DNA from 2 places in the Anoxybacillus sp. CHMUD genome. Region 2 is predicted to be linked to the other one. Evidence: a T-box and tRNA genes for the amino acid it is inferred to sense, from the RefSeq annotation. Region 2 holds a T-box; the other holds one or more tRNA genes.
What was found. The T-box of region 2 lies ahead of ileS (isoleucine--tRNA ligase). A T-box ahead of a tRNA ligase gene usually reads a tRNA of that ligase, here a tRNA-Ile.
Positions count from the first base shown of each region.

Region 1: it has a tRNA-Ile gene. The T-box ahead of ileS (isoleucine--tRNA ligase) is inferred to sense a tRNA for this amino acid. The anticodon was not compared.

Region 1 covers NZ_SDLG01000009.1:106,889-110,294, reverse strand. Annotated here, with positions in the region: rRNA gene rrf (5S ribosomal RNA) at 102-218, shown strand; tRNA gene ETB99_RS08550 (tRNA-Asn) at 234-308, shown strand; tRNA gene ETB99_RS08545 (tRNA-Ser) at 314-404, shown strand; tRNA gene ETB99_RS08540 (tRNA-Glu) at 426-497, shown strand; tRNA gene ETB99_RS08535 (tRNA-Val) at 506-581, shown strand; tRNA gene ETB99_RS08530 (tRNA-Met) at 597-673, shown strand; tRNA gene ETB99_RS08525 (tRNA-Asp) at 678-753, shown strand; tRNA gene ETB99_RS08520 (tRNA-Phe) at 759-834, shown strand; tRNA gene ETB99_RS08515 (tRNA-Thr) at 872-947, shown strand; tRNA gene ETB99_RS08510 (tRNA-Lys) at 958-1,033, shown strand; tRNA gene ETB99_RS08505 (tRNA-Leu) at 1,038-1,118, shown strand; tRNA gene ETB99_RS08500 (tRNA-Gly) at 1,123-1,197, shown strand; tRNA gene ETB99_RS08495 (tRNA-Leu) at 1,207-1,292, shown strand; tRNA gene ETB99_RS08490 (tRNA-Arg) at 1,301-1,377, shown strand; tRNA gene ETB99_RS08485 (tRNA-Pro) at 1,398-1,474, shown strand; tRNA gene ETB99_RS08480 (tRNA-Ala) at 1,482-1,557, shown strand; tRNA gene ETB99_RS08475 (tRNA-Met) at 1,570-1,643, shown strand; tRNA gene ETB99_RS08470 (tRNA-Ile) at 1,652-1,728, shown strand; tRNA gene ETB99_RS08465 (tRNA-Ser) at 1,742-1,834, shown strand; tRNA gene ETB99_RS08460 (tRNA-Thr) at 1,863-1,935, shown strand; tRNA gene ETB99_RS08455 (tRNA-His) at 1,944-2,019, shown strand; tRNA gene ETB99_RS08450 (tRNA-Gly) at 2,196-2,266, shown strand; tRNA gene ETB99_RS08445 (tRNA-Ile) at 2,272-2,345, shown strand; tRNA gene ETB99_RS08440 (tRNA-Asn) at 2,361-2,435, shown strand; tRNA gene ETB99_RS08435 (tRNA-Ser) at 2,439-2,530, shown strand; tRNA gene ETB99_RS08430 (tRNA-Glu) at 2,542-2,613, shown strand; gene ETB99_RS08425 (cation diffusion facilitator family transporter) at 2,657-3,406, opposite strand, start outside.
Region 2 covers NZ_SDLG01000002.1:62,945-66,350, forward strand. Annotated here, with positions in the region: gene ETB99_RS01615 (cell division protein SepF) at 1-220, shown strand, start outside; gene ETB99_RS01620 (YggT family protein) at 223-495, shown strand; gene ETB99_RS01625 (YlmH family RNA-binding protein) at 495-1,268, shown strand; gene ETB99_RS01630 (DivIVA domain-containing protein) at 1,332-1,835, shown strand; T-box leader at 1,881-2,096, shown strand; gene ileS (isoleucine--tRNA ligase) at 2,141-3,406, shown strand, end outside.

The DNA of each region.
Region 1 (3,406 bases), on a different contig from region 2:
GAAGGCGACTGTTTAGCCTGTTATCTAGTTTTGAAGGAATAAAAAAATGCTTGACAACAAAAAATATTCCGTTATAATAACATTTGTCTAAAGCATTATTGCTCGGTGACGATGGCGGAGAGGTCACACCCGTTCCCATCCCGAACACGGAAGTTAAGCTCTCCAGCGCCGATGGTAGTTGGCGGGACACCGCCTGCGAGAGTGGGACGTTGCCGGGCAAAACAATATGTTATTCCGCAGTAGCTCAGTGGTAGAGCACTCGGCTGTTAACCGAGCGGTCGTAGGTTCGAATCCTACCTGCGGAGCCATTTACGGAGAGCTGTCCGAGTGGTCGAAGGAGCACGATTGGAAATCGTGTAGACGCGATGAGCGTCTCAAGGGTTCGAATCCCTTGCTCTCCGCCAGCCACTTTGGAAATAATATATGGCCCGTTGGTCAAGTGGTTAAGACACCGCCCTTTCACGGCGGTAACACGGGTTCGAATCCCGTACGGGTCATCTTTTATGGAGGATTAGCTCAGCTGGGAGAGCACTTGCCTTACAAGCAAGGGGTCGGCGGTTCGATCCCGTCATCCTCCACCATGTATGAACAATCATCGCGGGGTGGAGCAGCCAGGTAGCTCGTCGGGCTCATAACCCGAAGGTCGCAGGTTCAAATCCTGCCCCCGCAACCAAATTGGTCCCGTAGTGTAGTGGTTAACATGCCTGCCTGTCACGCAGGAGATCGCGGGTTCGAGTCCCGTCGGGACCGCCATGTATGGCTCGGTAGCTCAGTCGGTAGAGCAAAGGACTGAAAATCCTTGTGTCGGCGGTTCGATTCCGTCCCGAGCCACCATTTTGAATCATGTCAGCTTCGTATGAATATATAGTGTGCCGGCTTAGCTCAATTGGTAGAGCAACTGACTTGTAATCAGTAGGTTGCGGGTTCAAGTCCTGCAGCCGGCACCAGATTGTTTTTGAGCCATTAGCTCAGTAGGTAGAGCATCTGACTTTTAATCAGAGGGTCGGAGGTTCGAGTCCTCCATGGCTCACCATGATGCGGGTGTGGCGGAATTGGCAGACGCACCAGACTTAGGATCTGGCGCCTCTGGCGTGGGGGTTCAAGTCCCTCCACCCGCATGATGCGGAAGTAGTTCAGTGGTAGAACACCACCTTGCCAAGGTGGGGGTCGCGGGTTCGAGTCCCGTCTTCCGCTCCAATATGCCATGCCGGGGTGGCGGAATTGGCAGACGCACAGGACTTAAAATCCTGCGGTAGGTGACTACCGTGCCGGTTCGAGTCCGGCCCTCGGCACTTCATATGCGCCCGTAGCTCAATCGGATAGAGCATCTGACTACGGATCAGAAGGTTAGGGGTTCGAATCCTCTCGGGCGCGCCATGTTTATATCATTATGAGGACGGGAAGTAGCTCAGCTTGGTAGAGCACATGGTTTGGGACCATGGGGTCGCAGGTTCGAATCCTGTCTTCCCGACCATTTTCAAGGGGCCTTAGCTCAGCTGGGAGAGCGCCTGCTTTGCACGCAGGAGGTCATCGGTTCGATCCCGATAGGCTCCACCATATATTTATAATGGCGGCGTAGCTCAGCTGGCTAGAGCGTACGGTTCATACCCGTAAGGTCGGGGGTTCGATTCCCTCCGCCGCTACTAGCTTAGGACCTTTAGCTCAGCTGGTTAGAGCAGACGGCTCATAACCGTCCGGTCGTAGGTTCGAGTCCTACAAGGTCCACCATGTTATATTATACGGAGGAGTACCCAAGTCTGGCTGAAGGGGTCGGTCTTGAAAACCGAGAGGCGTCGAAAGGCGCGCGGGGGTTCGAATCCCTCCTCCTCCGCCATATACAGTTTCATATCGCTTTATATTATGCCGGCTTAGCTCAATTGGTAGAGCAACTGACTTGTAATCAGTAGGTTGCGGGTTCAAGTCCTGCAGCCGGCATCATTGTGGCGGCTATGGCGAAGTGGTTAACGCACCAGATTGTGGCTCTGGCATTCGTGGGTTCGATTCCCACTAGTCGCCCCATAACATTTGCAAATTCAAATATGCGGGTGTAGTTTAGTGGTAAAACCTCAGCCACGAGCGACGCTTCGTCGAGTAAACCACGAGTTGCCTCGACGCATCCATCATCTTTGAATATGCTAGTAGAGGAAGAGGCATGACTGAGCGTGATGAGTGTTGCTTATTATAAAATTCGACGTGCGGGTGTAGTTTAGTGGTAAAACCTCAGCCTTCCAAGCTGATGTCGTGGGTTCGATTCCCATCACCCGCTTACGTGGGCCTATAGCTCAGCTGGTTAGAGCGCACGCCTGATAAGCGTGAGGTCGGTGGTTCAAGTCCACTTAGGCCCATTATAATCTTTTCGTTCCGCAGTAGCTCAGTGGTAGAGCACTCGGCTGTTAACCGAGCGGTCGTAGGTTCGAATCCTACCTGCGGAGCCATTTGGAGAAGTACCCAAGTGGCTGAAGGGGACGGTTTGCTAAACCGTTAGGTCGCGTTTTGCGGCGCGCGGGTTCAAATCCCGCCTTCTCCGCCATTGCCACATATGGCCCGTTGGTCAAGTGGTTAAGACACCGCCCTTTCACGGCGGTAACACGGGTTCGAATCCCGTACGGGTCACTAATTGAAAGGACATCCCACAAATAATATGGGATGTCCTTTCTTATTTGTGCAAAATTAAATTAGAAATAGGATGAGGAACGTTTTTACATCCTTCTTCTCCACTCATGTCCATTTTATTTTTCCTCTCTAAAAATTTCTTGCCATACTCGCCATGTTGATGAATCGATGGGTGCTCAACTTGAACGGTGACGTGGGAAAGATTGTATCGTTCCTTTAATATTTCATTGATCGCCAAAATGACGCAAAATGGCTGAATGTTTTCATGAATGAGAACGTGTGCAGTTAAAGAATAATGATCGGTGGAAATAGACCAAATATGCAATTCATGTACATCTTCGACTCCTTCAACAGATAAAATATCCGCGCGAATGCGTTCGATATCAAATTCGTCCGGAACTGCGTCCATTAAAATAAAATACGACTCTCGAACAATTTTTGCCCCACCTACGAAGATAATGGTACCGATAACGACGCTGATGAGGGGATCAAATACATATAGACCTGTAAAGTAAATTAAAATAGCTGAAATGATAACACCGATGGAACTTAGTAAATCACCAATAAAGTGCCATAAAGCGCTTTTTACATTTAAATTTTCTTCTTCTTTCATGCTCCGGCTTAAAACGATTGTTAACACAAGATTAACGATAAATCCGACTGTTGCGATCGTTAACATGAAGGAAAATTGAATGGTTTCGGGATGAATGAAACGACGGATTCCTTCGACAAAAATCCCCACCGCAATAACGACAAGTGCAAGCCCATTCAAAAATGAGGCAATAATTTCAAA
Region 2 (3,406 bases):
CCATTTAAAAAATCGGCGTGCTGTCGTCGTAAACGTTCATCGTGTTGACCGTGATCAAGCGCGGCGCATTGTCGACTTTTTAAGCGGAACGGTGTATGCGATTGGCGGAGACATTCAACAAGTCGGCTCTACCATTTTTTTATGCACGCCGGATAATGTAGATGTAAGTGGATCCATTTCGATCGTTTCTGACGATGAACCGACAATAAAGAGGTGGTAATTTTGTATCAAATAGCAAATTTTCTAGCAACCGTCATTGAAGTATATTCGTACGCGATTATTGTTTACATTTTAATGTCATGGTTTCCAAATGCGCGTGAAACAAAAATTGGTCAATTTCTCGCCAACATTTGTGAGCCGTATTTAGAGCCGTTTCGTCGCTTTATTCCACCGATTGGCATGATCGACATTTCTCCGATCGTCGCCTTGCTTGTGTTACGTTTTGCGACGGCGGGCGTTTACGGATTAGTCGACATGGTCATTCGAGGGTTGTAATGGATATTTATCAACATTTTCGCAAGGAAGAGCATCATTTTATTGATCTCGTTTGCGAATGGAAGCGGCTTGTCACGGAACAATATGCTCCGAAGCTCACAGATTTTTTAACTCCGCGCGAACAACAAATCGTCCGCTCGATTGTCGGCCATCACGATGAAGTGCACGTTGCCTTTTTTGGTGGCTCATCATCTGTTGAACGAAAGCGAGCACTGCTATATCCGACTTACATGCAACCGAATGAAGATGATTTTCAACTATCGTTGTTTTCCGTTCGCTATCCAAAAAAATTTGTTACACTCGGGCATCGTGACGTGCTCGGTGCCCTTTTGTCACTCGGTGTGAAGCGTGAAAAATTTGGCGATATCGTCATCGTTGATGATATCATTCAGTTTGTCGTCGCTAAAGAAATTGCACCGTTTGTGAAAATGAACGTCACAACGATTGGAAAAGCAAAAGTATCGTTAGAAGAACAACCGCTTTCGCAACTTCTCGCTGTGAAAGAAGAATGGGAAGAAGAAACATTTACCGTTTCTTCTTTGCGACTTGACGCCATTTTAGCGCAATGTTTTCGCATATCACGCCAAAAAGCACAAGCCTTCATTGCCCAAAACTTCGTGAAAGTGAATTGGAAAACGGTTGATCAAGCTCATATGGAGTGCCAAGAAGGTGATTTATTGTCGTTACGCGGGTATGGGCGCTGCCGACTGCAAGCGATTGTCGGTCAAACAAAAAAAGAAAAATGGCGCATCGTTGTCGAAAAAGCAAAATAAAAGAAGGATTTTCGCAAAACATGTCGAAACATACGGTACGTACATAAGATGGAGGTGGGCCGCATGCCGTTAACGCCGTTAGATATTCATAATAAAGAATTTAGCCGAGGCTTTCGCGGATATGATGAAGATGAAGTGAACGAGTTTTTAGATCAAGTCATTAAAGACTATGAAATGATTTTGCGTGAAAAAAAGCAGCTTGAGGAAAAAGTGCGAGAGCTGACGGAAAAACTCAACTATTTTACAAATATCGAAGAAACGTTAAATAAATCGATTTTAATTGCGCAAGAAACAGCCGAAGAAGTGAAGCGAAACGCGCAAAAAGAAGCGAAGCTTATCATTAAAGAGGCGGAGAAAAATGCGGATCGCATCATTAGTGAGGCGCTCGCAAAAACGCGAAAAATCGCGATGGAAGTGGAAGAACTAAAGCGTCAAGCGAAAGTGTTCCGCAATCGTTTTAAAATGTTAATTGAAGCGCAGCTCGATATGTTAAATAGCGGCGACTGGGATCATTTATTAGATTACAAACTTGATGATGAAGCGGTGCAAGAAATAACAGAGTCTTGACGATGGCTATTGTGATTGCCTATAATATCGAATACAGTTATACATGAGAAAACGATGAAGGGGACAGTAGTTCTTTCATCAGCTTATTACAGCGAGCCGAGGGCGGTGGAAGCTCGGCATAAGCGAAAGAATGAAAATCACCCCGGAGTTCCGTGCTGAACAAATAGTAGGCCACGGCGCGTCATTCCCGTTACGAATGTCAAGTGGGCTATGTTTACATAGTCAACAAGGGTGGTACCGCGAGACCTTCTCGTCCCTTTTGGGCATGAGAAGGTTTTTTATTTACATAAAAGGAGGTAAACAAAATGGATTACAAAGATACGTTACTCATGCCAAAAACCGATTTCCCGATGCGCGGAAATCTTCCACAACGTGAACCACAAATGCAAGCAAAATGGGATGAAATGGACATTTATCGAAAAGTGCAAGAGCGTACAAAAGATCGCCCGCTTTTCGTATTGCATGACGGACCGCCGTATGCGAACGGCGACATTCATATGGGACATGCCCTTAATAAAATTTTAAAAGACTTTATCGTTCGCTATAAGTCAATGAGCGGCTATTGTGCTCCGTACGTACCGGGCTGGGATACGCACGGCTTGCCAATTGAAACGGCGCTGACGAAAAATAAAGGCGTCAATCGGAAAGAAATGAGCGTTGCGGAATTCCGCAAGCTATGCGAACAATATGCATACGAGCAAATTGACCGCCAGCGCGAACAATTTAAACGCCTTGGTGTGCGCGGCGATTGGGACAATCCTTACATTACGTTAACGCCAGAATATGAAGCACAACAAATTAAAGTATTTGGTGAAATGGCGAAAAAAGGATTAATTTATAAAGGATTAAAACCTGTGTATTGGTCTCCATCAAGTGAATCGGCGCTTGCCGAAGCGGAAATCGAGTACAAAGACAAACGTTCCCCATCGATTTACGTCGCTTTTCCTGTCAAAGACGGAAAAGGGGTGCTTAATGGCGACGAAAAAATCGTCATTTGGACGACAACGCCATGGACGATTCCAGCGAACTTAGGTATCGCTGTTCATCCACAGTTGCAATATAGCGTCGTTGAGGCAGATGGTGGCAAATACGTCATTGCATCGGAGTTATTACAATCGGTACAAAAAGAAATCGGCTGGGAGCATGTGACTGTATTAAAAACAGTGAAAGGAAGCGAACTCGAATACGTCGTTGCGAAACATCCGTTTTACGACCGCGATTCGCTCGTCATTTGTGGCGAACACGTCACAACAGACGCCGGAACCGGTTGCGTTCATACGGCCCCAGGACACGGGGAAGACGACTTTATCGTCGGTCAAAAATACGGCCTCGGTGTTCTTTGCCCTGTCGATGAACGCGGCTATATGACGGAAGAAGCGCCAGGGTTTGCTGGCATGTTTTACGATGACGCGAACAAAGCGATTACAGAAAAGCTACAAGAAGTAGGTGCTTTATTAAAACTATCGTTTATTACGCACTCGTATCCGCACGATTGGCGGACGAAGCAACCGACAATTTTCCGTGCGACAGCTCAATGGTTTGCGTCCATCGACAAAATTCGTGATCAATTA